Regions from separate parts of the Pseudomonas deceptionensis genome, predicted to be linked through region 1. Evidence: predicted binding sites of a transcription regulator. Region 1 holds the regulator's gene; the other holds the start of a gene.
What was found. Region 1 encodes FliA, which starts transcription of late flagellar genes. Its sites were predicted from a motif close to CTAAAGTTTNNNNNNNNNNNGCCGNTAA; they were not measured.
Positions count from the first base shown of each region.

Region 1 (8,832 bases):
TTGATTCTGTTTATCAACCTGATCGGTGGCATGGCAGTGGGTATCTTTCAGCACGGCATGACGTTCAGCGAAGCCGGCAAGGTCTACGCCTTGCTGACCATCGGTGACGGTTTGGTGGCGCAGTTGCCATCACTGCTGCTGTCCACCGCTGCCGCGATCATGGTGACCCGTGCTTCGGGCTCCGAAGACATGGGCAAGCAGATCAATCGCCAGATGTTCGCCTCGCCCAAGGCGCTGGCGGTAGCCGCGGGGTTGATGGCCGTAATGGGGATTGTGCCGGGCATGCCTCACTTCTCCTTCCTGAGCATGGCTGCAGTGGCAGGGGGTGTGGCGTACCTGATGTGGAAAAAACACAACGTGGTCAAGGTCCAGGCCCTGCAAGAAGTGCAGCGCCAACAGGAGCTGCTGCCGTCCCCGGCCCGCGCCCAAGAGACCAAAGAGCTTGGCTGGGATGACGTTACCCCCATCGACATGATCGGGCTGGAGGTCGGTTACCGGCTGATCCCGCTGGTGGACCGCAACCAGGGCGGCCAATTGCTGGCGCGGATCAAGGGTGTGCGTAAAAAACTGTCCCAGGACTTGGGCTTTCTGATGCCAACCGTGCATATCCGCGACAACCTCGACCTGGCTCCCAGCGCCTATCGCCTGACCTTGATGGGCGTGATTCTGGCCGAGGCCGAGATCTACCCGGATCGCGAAATGGCAATCAACCCCGGGCAAGTGTTCGGCACGCTGAACGGCATCACCACCAAAGACCCGGCCTTTGGTCTGGAAGCGGTGTGGATTGAGGTCAGCCAGCGCAGCCAGGCGCAATCGCTGGGCTATACCGTAGTGGACGCCAGCACCGTGGTAGCGACCCACTTGAACCAGATTTTGTACAAGCACTCCCATGAACTGATCGGCCATGAAGAAGTTCAGCAGTTGATGCAGTTGCTGGCCAAGTCCTCGCCCAAGTTGGCCGAGGAGTTGGTGCCGGGCGTGTTGAGCCTGTCGCAGTTGCTCAAGGTGTTGCAGGCCCTGCTGGCCGAGCAGGTGCCGGTGCGTGATATCCGCAGCATTGCCGAAGCTGTCGCGAACAATGCCCATAAGAGTCAAGATACTGCCGCTTTGGTTGCCGCTGTACGCGTCGGGCTGTCCCGCGCCATTGTGCAAAGCATTGTAGGCGTTGAGTCTGAGCTGCCTGTGATCACCTTGGAGCCAAGGTTGGAACAAATATTGCTCAATAGTTTGCAGAAGGCCGGACAAGGCCAGGAAGAGGGCGTTTTGCTGGAGCCAAGCATGGCAGAGAAGCTCCAGCGCTCGTTGATCGACGCTGCTCAGCGTCAGGAGATGCAAGGCAACCCGGTTATCTTGTTGGTGGCAGGCCCGGTACGCGCGATGCTGTCGCGTTTTGGCCGTTTGGCGGTGCCCAACCTGCATGTACTGGCGTACCAGGAAATCCCTGACAACAAGCAGGTCACGATCGTTGCGACAGTAGGCCCTAACGGCTGAGGGTTTGGTTTATGCAAGTGAAGCGATTTTTCGCCGCCGATATGCGTCAGGCCATGAAGCTGATTCGTGATGAACTGGGGGCTGACGCCGCCATTATTGGCAACCGCCGGATTGCCGGGGGCGTTGAGTTGACCGCGGCCCTGGATTACAAGCTGTCCGCGCTGGCACCTCGTGTGCCGAACATTGAGCTTGAAGAAGAACTGCGCAAGACCCAGTCGCGGATCGTCTCGGCCCAGGCCGAGCTGAGCCTGCGCGGGGAAGGCGAGGCGGGTGATAACCGTCAGTTGTTTGCCGGTTTGCCGCTGACCGCTGCCGAGCCGTTGATCGAGCCGACGCTGGAAGAACCACCGCGCCCTGCGCCGGTGGTCGCGCCGTCGATTGATCAGCGCGCTTTTGACAATATGCGCTCTGAACTCAATGGCCTGCGCGAGTTGCTTGAAGTTCAACTAGGCTCGCTGGCCTGGAGTCAGTTGCAGGATGCCAAGCCGGCGCAGGCCAATCTGTGGCGCCGCTTGCAGCGTATTGGTCTGTCCGGCCCGCTGTCGCGCGATTTGCTGGCGCAAGTGGCGGGTATTGAAGAGCCGCGCCAGGCCTGGCGGATGTTGCTGGCGCACCTGGCGCGGATGATTGCCACGCCTGAGCTGGAGCCGCTGGAAGAGGGTGGCGTGATCGCGATGGTCGGGCCTGCGGGGATGGGTAAAACCACCACGCTGGCCAAGCTGGCGGCGCGTTATGTGCTCAAGTACGGTGCGCAGAATATCGCGTTGGTGAGCATGGACAGCTTTCGCATTGGTGCCCAGGAGCAACTCAAAACCCTGGGCCGGATTCTCAATGTGCCGGTGACCCACGTGGCCCCGGGCCAGTCGTTGGGCCAGACCCTCGAACCGCTGGTGCGCAAGCGTGTGGTGCTGGTGGATACCGCCGGCCTGCAAGCCAGCGACCCGGCGTTGCGCCTGCAGCTTGAAAGCCTGGCCGGGCGCGGGATCAAGGCGCGCAATTATCTGGTATTGGCCACCACCAGTCAGAAACAGGTTCTGACGGCGGCCTACCTCAGTTACAAGCGTTGCGGGCTGGCCGGTTGCATCCTGACCAAGCTGGATGAAACGGCGAGCCTGGGGGAGGTATTGAGCCTGGCGATCAGTAACGCGTTGCCGGTGGCTTACCTGACGGACGGCCCGCGTATCCCGGACGATCTCCACCTGCCGCGGCGCCACCAGTTGGTGAGCCGTGCAGTGAGTGTGCAAATGCAGGAAGAACCCAGCGAAGAAGCCATGGCCGATATGTTCGCTGATATCTATCACAGCCCTCCCAAGCGGGTTGGCTGAGGTAGTCACGATTACGTTGCAATGTACCTACATCAGATGGTCTGAAGATTTTGTTCCGGTGGGGAACGCGCAGCCAACGTATGTAGCCGCGTCTAAGTAAGACAAGGTAAAGAAAGATCATGGGCAGCATGCATCCCGTACAGGTGATCGCAGTGACCGGCGGCAAGGGTGGCGTCGGTAAAACTAACGTTTCAGTCAACTTGTCTATCGCATTGGCCGAGTTGGGCAGGCGCGTCTTGTTGATGGACGCGGATCTCGGGTTGGCGAATGTAGACGTCCTGCTGGGCCTGACCCCGAAATTCACCCTGGCCGATGTGGTCGAGGGGCGTTGCGAGCTGCGCGACGTATTGCTCCAGGGCCCAGGCGGGATTCGTATCGTGCCGGCGGCCTCGGGCACCCAGAGCATGGTGCACCTGAGCCCGGCGCAACATGCCGGCTTGATTCAGGCGTTCAGCGACCTGGGCGATAACCTGGACGTGCTGGTGATCGACACCGCCGCCGGGATCGGCGAGTCAGTGGTCAGCTTTGTGCGCGCCGCCCAGGAAGTGCTGCTGGTGGTGTGCGACGAACCGACCTCGATCACCGATGCCTACGCGCTGATCAAGCTGCTGAACCGCGATTACGGGATGAACCGTTTTCGCGTGCTCGCCAACATGGCCCAAAGCCCGCAGGAAGGTCGCAACTTGTTCGCCAAGCTGACCAAGGTCACCGACCGTTTTCTGGACGTGGCCCTGCAGTACGTGGGCGCCGTCCCCTACGACGAATGCGTACGCAAGGCTGTACAGAAGCAGCGCGCCGTCTATGAAGCGTTCCCGCGCTCCAAATGCTCGCTGGCCTTCAAGGCCATCGCCCAGAAGGTGGACACCTGGCCACTGCCTGCAAACCCCCGGGGGCACCTGGAGTTCTTTGTCGAGCGTCTGGTGCAGCAAGCAGGGGGGCGCTTTTAATGACAGCCAGTGGCTATCGCATGTACAGCAAGGCATCGCGTGACAGCCAGTACGAGCTGATCGAGCGTTATGCCCCCTTGGTCAAACGCATTGCGTATCACCTGCTGGCGCGTTTGCCGGCCAGTGTGCAGGTGGATGACTTGATCCAGGCCGGGATGATCGGCCTGCTCGAAGTGTCGGGCAAATACGACGCGAGTAAGGGGGCGAGTTTCGAGACCTATGCCGGCATTCGTATCCGTGGCGCGATGCTTGATGAGGTGCGTAAGGGCGACTGGGCTCCGCGTTCGGTTCACCGCAATACACGCATGGTCAGCGATGCAATTCGGGTAATTGAAGCAAAAACCGGTAGTGACGCTAAAGATCACGAAGTTGCGGCCGAACTCCAGTTAAGCCTTGATGATTATTACGCCATTTTGAATGACACCCTGGGCAGCCGCCTGTTCAGTTTTGACGATCTGTTGCAGGACGGCGAACACGAAGGGCTGCATGAGGATGGCGCAAGTGCTCACCCGGAGCCTTCGCGGGACCTGGAAGACGAACGCTTCCAGGCCGCCCTGGCCGATGCGATTGCGCACCTGCCCGAGCGTGAGCGGCTGGTGTTGGCGCTGTACTACGACGAGGAGCTGAACCTCAAGGAAATCGGTGAAGTGCTGGGGGTCAGTGAATCCCGGGTCAGCCAGCTGCACAGCCAGTGCGCCGCACGATTGCGCGCACGCCTGAGTCAGTGGCGAGCGCACTAACCACCTTCTGTAGCCGCCGGCGCCGGCTGCGATAAGGGCCGCATAACCTTCGTTGCCTGTTCAAAGGCGGGGTTTCTGCGCAACCCGTCGCAGCCTTCGGCAGCGGCTACAGGGTTCGCGGTTTTGAATATTTACCGAACTTGATTGAATGGCGTGCTCAGGTGCTGGGCGCGTTTAAGACTGCTTGGAGGTCGAATTGGACAAGAACATGAAAATCCTCATCGTTGATGATTTTTCAACGATGCGGCGGATCATTAAAAACCTGTTGCGTGACCTTGGTTTCACCAACACGGTCGAGGCGGATGACGGCACTACGGCGCTGCCGATCCTCAATCTGGGGCATATCGACTTTTTGGTGACTGACTGGAACATGCCGGGCATGACCGGTATCGAGCTGTTGCGTCACGTGCGTGCAGACGAAAAACTCAAGCATTTGCCGGTACTGATGGTGACGGCTGAAGCCAAGCGCGAGCAGATTATCGAAGCGGCCCAGGCCGGTGTTAACGGTTATGTGGTCAAGCCGTTCACCGCTATTGCACTCAAAGACAAAATCGAAAAGATCTTTGATCGCATCGGTTGATCGGTTGCCTTGGGGGCGCTATGGAGCATCAAGAAGCTACGCAGGGCGATTTTGAATCGACCCTGAAAAAACATGCTCACGAATTGGTCGAAAGCCTTGAAAGAGGCCAGTTTGGCGATGCAGTGCAGCTGATTCACGAACTCAACCAGACCCGTGATCGCGGGTTGTACCGCGAAGTCGGCAAGCTGACCCGTGAACTGCACAGTGCGATTGTCAATTTCCATATTGACCCGAGCATGCCGCAAGCAGAAGAAGTGTCGCAGATCACGGATGCCACCGAACGTTTGGCCTATGTTGTGAAGCTGACGGAAGCCGCCGCCAACCGCACCATGGACCTGGTGGAGCACAGCACGCCGCTGGTCAACGGAATGGCTCAGGAAGCCAAAGCCCTGAGCACGGACTGGGGGCGCTTCATGCGTCGTGAAGTCGGTGCCGAGGAATTTCGCGAGCTGGCGCGTCGAGTCGACAGTTTTTTGACGCGTAGCGAAACGCAGAACAACACCGTGTCTGCAAACCTCACTGACATCTTGCTGGCCCAGGATTACCAGGACCTCACCGGTCAGGTGATCAAGCGGGTAACGCAATTGGTGACCGAAGTCGAAAGCAATCTGCTCAAGTTGGTGTTGATGGCCAGCCAGGTGGATCGCTTTGCAGGGATCGAACACGACCGTGATGCGATGCGTGCCGAAAATAAATCGCAAAAAAGCCAGACCAAGGGTGAAGGTCCGCAGATTCATGCCGATACACGTAATGACGTCGTATCCGGTCAGGATGATGTAGACGATTTGCTGTCCAGTTTAGGTTTTTAGGACTTCATGGACGTGCGGGCGCTGTTGCCTGGCGTCGAAGCCCTATTTCAAGGAGCACGTACATGAGCTTCGGCGCCGATGAAGAAATCCTTCAGGATTTCCTGGTTGAAGCCGGCGAGATTCTAGAGCTGCTGTCCGAACAGCTGGTCGAGCTGGAAAGCCGACCGGATGATGCGGATCTGCTCAATGCAATTTTTCGCGGTTTTCACACTGTAAAAGGGGGCGCCGGCTTCCTGCAGCTCCATGAGTTGGTGGAGTGCTGTCACATCGCCGAAAACGTCTTCGACATCCTGCGCAAGGGTGAACGCGGCGTCGACGCGGAGCTGATGGATGTGGTGCTTGAGGCCCTCGATGCGGTCAACGGCATGTTCAGCGAAGTGCGCGAGCGCTGCCCGATCACGGCGGCAACGCCTGAGCTGCTGGCGGCGCTGGCACGCCTGGCGGAGCCTGCCTCTGCCCAAGTGGCCGTTGCGCCTGTGCCAGTGGCAGCAGCCCCGGTAACCGATATCACCGACAGCGAGTTCGAACAGTTGCTCGACTCGCTCGATGCGGTCAAGGCGGCTGCGGCCGAGCCTGATCCGGTGACACCGGGGGAGGTTACGGCCAGCGACGAAATCAGCGATGCCGAGTTTGAGTTGCTGCTCGACCAGTTGCACGGCAAGGGCCAGTTTTCGGCGGATGCTGCGGTGGTTGCCGCCACGCCCGAAAAGGAGCCCGCTGTACCGGCCGAGGTCAGTAACGACATCACCGACGACGAATTCGAAGCCTTGCTTGACCAGTTGCATGGCAAGGGCTCTTTCAATGCTGGCGCGCTGGAAGCAGCGGCGCCTGTTGAACCCCAGGCCACGGCCGCTGAAGCTGTCGGTGATCCCGCGCTGATCAGCGACCACGAATTTGAAGCCCTGCTCGATGAGCTGCATGGCAAGGGCAAGTTCAGTGCCGACAGTGCAGCGGTAGTGGCTGCACCGGCTCCGGCTCCGGCAGCGGCCAAACCGGCTGCGGTGCGTGCGGCTGCGCCCCGGGCCGCTTCTGCTCCTTCGGAAAAGCCGGTCGCCTCCGAGGCTGAAACCACTGTGCGGGTAGACACCGCCCGGCTTGACGACATCATGAACATGGTCGGCGAGCTGGTGCTGGTGCGTAACCGTCTGGTGCGCCTGGGCCTGAACAGTCATGACGAAGATATGGCCAAGGCCCTGTCCAACCTCGACGTGGTCACCGCCGACCTGCAAACCGCGGTGATGAAGACCCGCATGCAGCCGATCAAAAAAGTATTCGGGCGCTTCCCGCGTCTGGTACGGGATCTGGCGCGTCAGCTGAAAAAAGAAATCAGCCTGGAGCTGGTGGGCGAAGAGACCGACCTGGATAAAAACCTCGTCGAGGCCCTGGCCGATCCGCTTGTCCACTTGGTGCGCAACGCCGTCGACCACGGGTGCGAAACTCCGGAAGAACGCGCCGCCGCCGGCAAGCCGAGCTGTGGCCGGGTGATCTTGTCCGCCGAGCAGGAAGGCGATCACATCCTGCTGTCCATCTCTGATGACGGCAAAGGCATGGACGCCAATTTCCTGCGTTCCCTCGCCGTGAAAAAAGGCTTGATGGACAAGGACGCCGCCGACCGCCTGAGCGAGAACGATTGCTACAACCTGATCTTTGCGCCGGGGTTCTCGACCAAAACCGAGATCAGCGATGTGTCCGGGCGTGGCGTGGGCATGGACGTGGTGAAAACCAAGATCGCCCAGCTCAACGGCTCACTGAGCATTGAGTCGGTCCTGGGGCGCGGCTCGAAAATCGTCATCAAAGTGCCGCTGACCCTGGCCATCATGCCGACCCTGATGGTGATGCTGGGCAATCAGGCGTTTGCGTTCCCGCTGGTCAACGTCAACGAGATTTTCCACCTCGACCTGTCGCGCACCAATGTGGTCGACGGCCAGGAAGTGGTGATTGTGCGCGACAAGGCACTGCCTCTGTTCTACCTCAAGCGCTGGCTGGTGGCTTCTGCCGCCCACGAAGAGCAGCGCGAAGGGCATGTGGTGATTCTATCGGTGGGTACCCAGCGTATCGGCTTTGTGGTCGATCAGTTGGTCGGTCAGGAAGAGGTGGTGATCAAGCCGTTGGGGAAAATGCTCCAGGGCACGCCAGGCATGTCGGGCGCCACCATTACCGGTGACGGCCGTATTGCCTTGATCCTGGACGTTCCGAGCATGCTCAAGCATTACGCATCACGGCGTATTTGATTCTGGTGAGTCGGGGCGTTTGCGCCCCGCACTGCCTAACGGAGTGTTTATGGTAGTCAAGGTCCTGGTGGTGGATGATTCCGGTTTTTTCCGCCGCCGCGTCTCGGAAATTCTGTCGGCCGACCCGACGATTAAAGTGATCGGCACGGCCACCAATGGCAAAGAGGCGATCGATCAGGCGCTGGCGCTCAAGCCGGACGTGATCACCATGGATTACGAGATGCCGTTGATGGATGGCATCACGGCCGTGCGCCATATCATGCAGCGCTGCCCGACCCCGGTATTGATGTTTTCCTCGCTGACCCACGAAGGGGCCCGCGTCACTCTCGATGCGCTGGATGCCGGGGCGGTGGACTTCCTGCCGAAAAATTTCGAAGACATCTCCCGCAACCCCGAGAAGGTCAAGCAGATGCTGTGTGAGAAGGTTCACAGCATTTCGCGCAGTAACCGTCGCTTGTCCAGCTACAGCGCGCCGGCACCTGTTGTGCCTACCCCGGCGCCCGCGCCGCGGCCTGCGCTCGGCGGCTTTGCGCCCTGCGCACCGGCAGTCTCGCCGCCCCCGGTGCGCACCACGCCCATTGCCAGCCGTGGCGCACCTGCGCCGACGTCAGCCTCTGCCGCGCCCAAACGCAAGGCTTACAGGTTGGTGGCAATCGGCACCTCGACCGGCGGCCCGGTAGCTTTGCAGCGGGTATTGACCCAGTTGCCG
Region 1 is NZ_FNUD01000002.1:4,248,766-4,257,597, reverse strand. Features, by position in the region: gene flhA (flagellar biosynthesis protein FlhA) at 1-1,491, shown strand, start outside; gene flhF (flagellar biosynthesis GTPase FlhF) at 1,503-2,816, shown strand; gene fleN (flagellar synthesis regulator FleN) at 2,936-3,763, shown strand; gene fliA (RNA polymerase sigma factor FliA) at 3,763-4,503, shown strand; gene BLW11_RS19655 (chemotaxis response regulator CheY) at 4,712-5,083, shown strand; gene BLW11_RS19650 (protein phosphatase CheZ) at 5,104-5,892, shown strand; gene BLW11_RS19645 (chemotaxis protein CheA) at 5,955-8,123, shown strand; gene BLW11_RS19640 (protein-glutamate methylesterase/protein-glutamine glutaminase) at 8,173-8,832, shown strand, end outside.

Region 2 (8,832 bases), 2.3 Mb from region 1:
CCGGCTCGTAACCTTCGGGGCAGGCAATACGCAGCTGGAAGTCGAACTGGATGGCCGCTTCTATATAGCTGTTGCACATGTTGTTGCCGTCGCCGATCCAGGCCACGGTTTTGCCTTTGATCGAGCCGCGATGCTCAAGGAAGGTTTGCATGTCGGCCAGCAGTTGGCATGGGTGCAGGTCATCCGACAGACCGTTGATAACGGGTACGCGGGAATTGGCTGCGAACTCGGTCAGTGTGCTGTGGGCGAAGGTACGGATCATGACGGCGTCGAGCATGCGCGACATGACAATTGCGCAGTCGCCAATCGGCTCGCCACGGCCCAATTGAGTGTCACGAGGCGACAGAAAAATCGCCTGGCCACCCAGCTGGATCATGCCGGCTTCAAATGACAGTCGGGTGCGGGTCGATGACTTCTCGAAAATCATGCCCAGTACGCGACCTTTGAGGGGTTCGAAGAGAACGCCGCGTTGACGCAGGTCCTTCAGCTCGATGCCTCGACGAATCACGCTGACTAGCTCTTCGGGCGTGCAATCCATCAGGGAGAGAAAGTGCCTTGCGCTCATCATTAACTACCTTTTTTGCAACGACCGCAGATGCTCAAAGCCGGGGTTTTCGGAAAAACGGGCGAGACCTGCGGCGAAAGCCGCACGGGGCGACGAAATAGGGGAAGGCGCGATCTTATAAGGAAATGTCGCGTCTTGCCAATAAGGGTCACGTGTTCAGAGGTTTGAGCGAGTCTTGCGCTGCATGAGCGCGTGGCTGTAACCACGATCTGGTGGTTTGCCTCACCTCAGCTGCCCATTTGTACACTGCCCTTACGCCGCTTGGCAATTTTGTGTGCCAGCGCTGGCAGCGGTACGCCGCCGGTTTGGGAGACCGAGCGTGACGCTTTGCTTTCCGTTACAATACGCCACCGTGCCGACAACTGAGTCGGAAAGTTCAGCCGAGGTGCTCCATGGATATCATCGAAACTATTAAAGACCAGATTGCCAACAACACCATTCTGCTCTACATGAAAGGCTCTCCGAACGCCCCGCAGTGCGGCTTTTCGGCCAAGGCTGCTCAGGCAGTGATGGGTTGTGGCGAGAAGTTCGCTTACGTGGACATCCTCCAGAATCCAGAAATTCGCGCCAATCTGCCGAAATACGCTAACTGGCCAACTTTCCCACAGCTGTGGGTCGGTGGTGAGTTGGTTGGCGGTAGCGACATCATGGCTGAGATGGCTGCTGATGGTTCTTTGCAGGCTTTGATTAAAGAAGCTGTCGAGAAAGCTGCTGCGAACAAGACTGAAGCGTGATCACAGTCGCGCTGTAACAGTCGTTAAGTTACGGCGCATAAAAAAGCCCCGCCTCTGATAATCAGGGCGGGGCTTTTTAATGGGTGTTAGTTACTCACCCATTTGCGATTGCAGATAGTTCTCAATGCCAACTTTATCGATCAGGCCCAATTGGGTTTCCAGCCAGTCGATATGTTCTTCTTCAGATTCAAGAATATCTTCCAGCATCTCGCGGCTGCCAAAGTCACCGACAACTTCACAGTGAGCGATCGCTGCCTTGAGGTCGGCATGGCCGGTCTTCTCAATGCGCAGGTCGCACTCGAGCATTTCTTTGGTGTGCTCGCCGATGTGCAGCTTGCCCAGGTCTTGTACGTTCGGCAGGCCTTCCAGGAACAGGATGCGTTTAATCAGCTTGTCCGCGTGTTTCATCTCGTCGATGGACTCGTGGTACTCGTGAGCACCCAACTTCTCCAGGCCCCAATCCTGATACATGCGGGCATGCAGGAAGTATTGGTTGATAGCGACCAGCTCGTTGCCGAGAATTTTGTTGAGATGCTGAATGACTGAAATATCGCCTTTCATGTCCGGAGCCTGCCTTGATTAACCGTATATAAGGCAGAGTTTGAGCCGCACCTTGATGACTGTCAAACCTAAGTAGTTGAATAATATATGAAAATTAATCGGAATAAGAATGTTTGTGTTCCGCGTCTTGACCCTAAGCACTTGAATTTTAGGCATAAAAAAACCGAACGCTAAGTTCGGTTCTTTGGAATGGGTCAATTATGCGGCTGAAAATTCTGCAGGAAAACTCATGACCGCCTGGCTGGCTTGCAGCGAGGTCAGGGTTTCGCGAACCACCTGCTTGGCCAGGCACGCACATTTACCGCATTGGCTGGCAACACCTGTTGCTTCACGTACTTCGCGGTAGCTGCAGCAACCGTCGTAGATTGCGTCGCGGATTTTTCCATCGGTGACGCCAGTGCAAAGGCAAACGTACATAAATAAGAACCATCACTGGTTGGGATTCAATGCGAGGGATCTTAATGTTAACGAGAATGATTGTCAAAGTACCTTGAGTCTCAATTGAGGTTTGCTGGCACTGTGCTGACGAACGGTCCTGGGTCTCTGTTTTTCCGGGATGAAAAACGGTTAAGGCCCGTTCCGACGGGCGGTGTATGATGGTCAGTCATTTTTACGCAGGAACTGGCCACGAGACTGCAACTGCACGATGGCGGCCATGTCCTGTTCTTTGCACCGCACACCAGGAGATATCCAATGAGCGTACTCGTAGGCAAACAAGCCCCTGACTTCACCGTCGCTGCCGTACTTGGCAATGGCGAAATCGTTGACAGCTTCACACTGTCCACCGCCATCAAAGGCAAATACGGCCTGGTGTTCTTCTACCCGCTGGACTTCACTTTCGTTTGCCCGTCCGAGCTGATTGCTCTGGATCACCGCATCCCTGAGTTCCAGGCACGTAACGTTGAAGTAGTTGCCATATCGATCGACTCCCATTTCACTCACAACGCATGGCGCAACACGCCAGTGAACAATGGCGGCATCGGCCAGGTGAAATACACCATGGCTGCCGACATCAATCACGCTATCTGCAAGGCCTACGACGTTGAAAACGATGGCGGTGTTGCTCTGCGTGGCGCATTCCTGATCGACGACAAGGGCGTTGTACGTTCCCAGATCGTTAACGACCTGCCACTGGGTCGTAACATGGACGAGCTGCTGCGTCTGGTTGACGCTTTGCAATTCCACGAAGAGCACGGCGAAGTTTGCCCGGCCAACTGGAAGAAAGGCGACAAGGGCATGACCGCTTCGACCGCGGGTGTTGCGGCTTACCTGACTGAGAATGCTGACCAGCTGTAAGGGTTAGTTTCAGGCATAAAAAAACCGGACCCAGTGTCCGGTTTTTTTATGGCGCGGGATAAACCCAAACGGCTTGATCAGTCGTTGAAGTCTTTCCAGCCGCCCATTTGCTTCCAGCGGTTGACGATGCCACAGAACAGTTCAGCGGTTTTCTCGGTGTCATAACGCGCCGAGTGCGCTTCACGCCCGTCAAAATCGATGTCGGCGGTCTGGCAGGCTTTGGCCAGCACGGTTTGGCCGTAAGCCAGGCCAGCCAGGGTCGCCGTGTCAAAGCTCGAGAACGGGTGAAACGGATTGCGTTTCATGTCCAGGCGCGCAACGGCTGCGTTGAGGAAGCCCAGGTCGAAGCTGCTGTTATGGCCAACCAGAATGGCGCGTTTGCAGCCATTGGCTTTCAGGGCCTTGCGAACACCACGGAAGATGTCGGTCAAGGCTGTCTCTTCGCTGACGGCCATGCGCAGCGGGTGATCGAGCTTGATGCCGGTGAACTCCAGCGCGGCAGCTTCGATGTTGGCGCCTTCAAACGGTTCTACACGGTGGAAATAGGTGTGTTCCGGGTACACGAAGCCTCTTTCGTCCATGCCGATCGTTACTGCGGCGATTTCCAGCAAGGCATCAGTTGCGCAGTTGAAACCACCGGTTTCAACGTCAATTACGACCGGTAGATAGCCGCGAAAACGCTCGGCCATCGGGTGGCGCGATCCGCCGCCATGGCCGCCTTCGTGTTCGTCATCATAATGGTCGTCACTCACAGCTGTTCCTCCAGCAGGCGCCAGCGCAGTTTTTCACCGGCGCGCAGCGGGATTACGGTCAGCTCACCGAAAGGCAGGCTGTTTGGGGCGGTCCATTCCTGGCGAACCAGGGTGATCTGTTCAGTGCTCGGGGGCAGCCCGTAGAAACGAGGGCCGTTCAAGCTGGCAAAAGCTTCCAGTTTGTCCAGCGCATTGCGCTGTTCAAAAGCTTCGGCGTACATCTCGATGGCCGCATAAGCGGTATAGCAGCCAGCACATCCGCACGCAGCTTCTTTGGCGTGCTGGGCATGAGGGGCCGAGTCGGTGCCAAGGAAGAACTTCTCGCTGCCACTGGTCGCGGCATCCAGCAGAGCTTCCTGATGGGTGTTGCGCTTAAGGATCGGCAGGCAATAGAAGTGCGGGCGAATACCGCCAACCAGCATGTGGTTGCGGTTGTAAAGCAAGTGATGAGCCGTGATGGTTGCGCCGACGTTGGCCGAAGCCTCGTTGACGAACTGCACCGCGTCTGCGGTGGTGATGTGCTCAAACACCACTTTCAAGGTCGGGAAACGCTCCACAACGCGGCGCATATGCTCGTCAATGAAGATCTTTTCGCGATCAAATACGTCCACATTGGCGCGGGTGACTTCGCCGTGTATCAGCAATGGCATGCCGACTTCGGCCATGACTTCAAGCACCGGGAAGATCGCGTCGATGCTGGTCACGCCGGAGTCGGAGTTGGTCGTTGCGCCGGCCGGGTACAGCTTGGCAGCATGGACGAACCCGCAGGCCTTGGCCGTACGAATGTCTTCTGGCTGTGTTCGGTCAGTAAGGTAAAGCACCATCAACGGTTCGAAGCGGCTGCCGGCCGGGCGCGCAGCAAGAATTCGCTGGCGGTAGGCATCGGCTTCGGCTGCATTACGCACCGGAGGTACCAGGTTGGGCATGATGATGGCGCGGCCAAAAGTGCGCGCGACATCCGCAACAGTGTGGGGCAACACAGCACCATCGCGAAGATGTATATGCCAGTCGTCGGGACGCAGCAGGGTCAGGCGGTCAGACATTGGGGATTCCAGGCGGGTCAAACTGATGTGAATGCTACCGGAAAAGACTCTATCAGGCACTCGCTATCAAGTTTTGTGGTGACTAACCGATATCTCCAGGGTATGCCGTAAATCGGTTGACTGTTTTTTTGCAGTACAAGCCTGTGGAGCCTCCCGTGCGCCAGTGTTATTTCATCCTGCTCAGTATGTTTGCCAGCCTGCCGGCCATGGCTCTGACTTTTCAGACACGGCTGGAGAATATCGAGTGGAAAGTGGAAGGCGACAAATTCGAATGCCGTCTGATCCAGCCCATCACTGACTTCGGTTCCGGAGCCTTTGTGCGTCGGGCTGGCGAGCAGGCTGTTTTCCGCCTCAATGCCTACAACCCGATGCTTGGCGAGGGCTCTGCAACGCTACTGGCGGCGGCTGCACCGTGGCAGCCGGGGAGGGGAGACATTGATCTGGGGTCCTTACGCATTGGGCGTGGCCAGGTCTTGTTCAACAGTTCTCAAGCCCAGGCAGGACGCTTGTTTCGCGGGTTGCTCGAAGGGCGAAGCCCACTGGTAAGGCATTACTCCCGTGAGGGCAGCGTGTCGGAAGTTCGTCTATTGCCGGTCAGGTTTCGCCAGGCTTACGGGGATTACGAAGCCTGCACCGCAAAGCTGTTGCCTAAAAACTTTGAACAGGTCAGGCAAAGCCAGATCGGCTTTCCAGGTGGCGGTACCGAACTTGATCCCGCTGCTCGGAGCAGCCTGCAAGTGATGGTCGAGTACTTAAAGGCAGACCCTTCGGTCAATCACGTCATCCTGGATGGCTATTCGGACAACCTGGGCAATCGGTTGACCAATCGTGAGTTGTCCCGGCGCCGGGCATTGGCCGTAATGAATTACTTCAAGGAAAACGGGTTGCAGGAGTCGCAGATCACGGTGCGTTTCCACGGTGAACAATACCCGTTGAAGCCGAACACCAATGGGGCAAATCGCGCCCAAAACCGCCGGGTCAGTGTCCGTCTGGAGCGACTCCCTGAGCCTGTAAAAGCGGCTTCGCCAGCAGGTGTTACACCGTCTTCTGCAATTTCTTGAAGCATTCGTCTCGTCGCGGCCTTGACATAATCTGTCGCTTTGTCGTCTTAAGCTGTCGCGCCTCTGTAAATTCACGCATATGGGCGGTAGACTGTTCGGCTTTTCGAACAACCCGTGGAGTGATGGCATGGCGGACGTAAACAAGGTCGTTCTGGCTTATTCGGGCGGCCTGGACACTTCGGTGATCCTGAAGTGGCTGCAGGATACTTATAACTGTGAAGTCGTAACCTTCACCGCTGACCTGGGTCAGGGCGAAGAAGTCGAACCGGCACGTGCCAAGGCGCAAGCCATGGGCGTTAAGGAAATCTACATTGATGACCTGCGTGAAGAGTTTGTTCGAGACTTCGTTTTCCCGATGTTCCGTGCCAACACTGTTTACGAAGGCGAGTACCTGCTGGGTACTTCCATTGCTCGTCCGCTGATTGCCAAGCGCCTGATTGAAATTGCCAATGAAACAGGCGCAGATGCCATTTCCCACGGCGCAACGGGTAAAGGTAATGACCAGGTTCGTTTTGAACTGGGCGCTTATGCCCTGAAACCAGGGGTCAAGGTTATTGCTCCTTGGCGTGAGTGGGACTTGCTCTCCCGTGAAAAGCTGATGGATTACGCTGAAAAGCACAACATCCCGATCGAACGTCACGGCAAGAAGAAATCCCCTTACTCGATGGATGCCAACTTGCTGCACATCTCCTACGAGGGCGGTGTGCTGGAAGATACCTGGACCGAGCACGAAGAAGACATGTGGCGTTGGACCAAGTCGCCAGAAGACGCGCCTAACACGCCGACCTTTCTGGAACTGACTTACCGCAATGGCGATATCGTTGCCCTGGACGGCGTCGAAATGACCCCGGCCACCGTGTTGGCAACCCTTAACCGTATCGGCGGCGAGAACGGCATCGGTCGTCTCGATATCGTTGAGAACCGTTATGTAGGGATGAAGTCCCGTGGCTGCTACGAAACACCGGGCGGCACCATCATGCTGCGGGCTCACCGTGCCATTGAGTCGATCACTCTGGACCGTGAAGTCGCTCACCTGAAAGACGAGTTGATGCCCAAGTACGCCAGCCTGATCTACACCGGCTACTGGTGGAGCCCTGAGCGTTTGATGCTGCAACAAATGATTGATGCGTCTCAGGCTCACGTGAACGGTGTGGTTCGCCTGAAATTGTACAAAGGCAACGTGATCGTTACCGGTCGCAAGTCTGACGATTCGTTGTTTGATGCCAACATTGCCACTTTTGAAGAAGATGGCGGTGCTTACAACCAGGAAGACGCTGCAGGGTTTATCAAGTTGAATGCATTGCGCATGCGCATTGCTGCAAACAAAGGCCGCAAGTTTTTCTGATACGCGCTGTCTGAAAAAAAGCCCCGGCCATTGGTCGGGGCTTTTTTTTGCTGAAGAGTCAGGCGTGACGGGCTCATCAAGGCGAATTCAGTGTGTCCAGCTTGCGCGTATCTCTATTGTAGATGATGACTTGTGTGTGACCAATACAAGCGTTGCGTACAAGGTGTTTAAGCGTCTCTAGTTGTGATTGTGTATTAACGAGCAGTAGCAATACATATTTTCCTGTCATGTTGTTTTTGTTGTTGCGTGCTTTATTCAAGAGGATGCACAGGGTGTTTTCAAGTGTGTGTTTGTCTTGTCGTGGCGAGGATTCGTGGCTAAGGTCGATGAAATAAAGCTTTGTAGGTTCGGTGCTGTCAACTAATACGACGCTCTCTGTCGTGACGGTTGTGGACGTGCTTTTTGGCACAGGAGGCACTGGCGGGTCAGGATCATGAATTCTATGGCCCTGTGGAAGGAATACAAAACGCTGAGGTGTGCGTGCGCTGAATTTTATGTCCGTGTGATAGCGCAGTGTGGAAAGTGTTATTGAGGGTGTTATGTTTTTTAAGGCGGGTGGAGGCTCTGCGTGAAGTGCGGTAGCTATGGGAGTGTGTTCTGCCTTGGATAAATCAGCCGGTGTGTAAAGGCTCTTGTTGTTGAAGTTTAGAGTGAGAAAAAATAGGGTGATTAAAAAGGACGGAAATATGATCAAAAACCATACATATATTTTTTGGTGTTCGCTGTTGATGTAGGGCAATGACACTGCAGCGGAAGCCTCTGTCAGCATTGAAAAAATAGCGATCACTGTAAGTGGGTTATTGATTTTTATTTTGTTTCGTATCATTTGATAAGTTCCGGGAAGAGGTGGCCGGGGGCGGTGTGGGACTGTGAGGTGTGGAAAGATTTTATGCGGTGGCGGTGGGTGTTTTCAGGGAGTGCCTTTTATTAAGCTAGGCGGGTGGTTGACGTCGCAAACAGAATGCAGGTGCAGTTGATGCGGCCAGTGAGTGGTTTTTCGGATTTCTGTCTTAATTCGAACTGTCTGTAGGAAGTGTTTCGTAAAGGAGGGCGAATTCTATAAGTTTTGTTAGGGTTGTGATGGCTGACGGCGTAAGTTTTTTTATTTCAAACCAAATGTAGTGAAGAGTATGCGGTGGTGTGTGCCTGTGAGGGGAGTATCTATCTAGATTTTATTTTTGGTCAGTTGTCTGGGGGCGAAATGTTAAAGGTGAGTTTTGTTTTGATATATTTTTGTGCCTAGGTGTTTTCTGAATGCTGTGTAGTCTTATTCTTTAAGTGAAATTGCCTGCTGTTTTCTCATGGGGAAATAGTGGATTTTACCTTTCGTGAATATTAGTTGGTTTTGAATTTCTTTTTTTTCTGATTGCGTTATGGCTCATTTTTAAAAGGAGGGTTCAAGTATTGAATGAAGGGCGTGTTGATGTGCTGATATCTTGGCTCTGACTTGAAGTAGGGCGCTTGCCATTACCTGT
Region 2 is NZ_FNUD01000002.1:1,988,747-1,997,578, forward strand. Features, by position in the region: gene argF (ornithine carbamoyltransferase) at 1-565, opposite strand, end outside; gene grxD (Grx4 family monothiol glutaredoxin) at 958-1,299, shown strand; gene bfr (bacterioferritin) at 1,390-1,860, opposite strand; gene BLW11_RS09045 (bacterioferritin-associated ferredoxin) at 2,059-2,277, opposite strand; gene BLW11_RS09050 (peroxiredoxin) at 2,554-3,156, shown strand; gene rnt (ribonuclease T) at 3,234-3,908, opposite strand; gene pyrC (dihydroorotase) at 3,905-4,951, opposite strand; gene BLW11_RS09065 (flagellar protein MotY) at 5,107-6,012, shown strand; gene BLW11_RS09070 (argininosuccinate synthase) at 6,140-7,357, shown strand; gene BLW11_RS23785 (hypothetical protein) at 7,434-8,183, opposite strand.
Region 2: the regulator FliA is predicted to act here: its motif matches at 5,017-5,044, upstream of BLW11_RS09065 (flagellar protein MotY).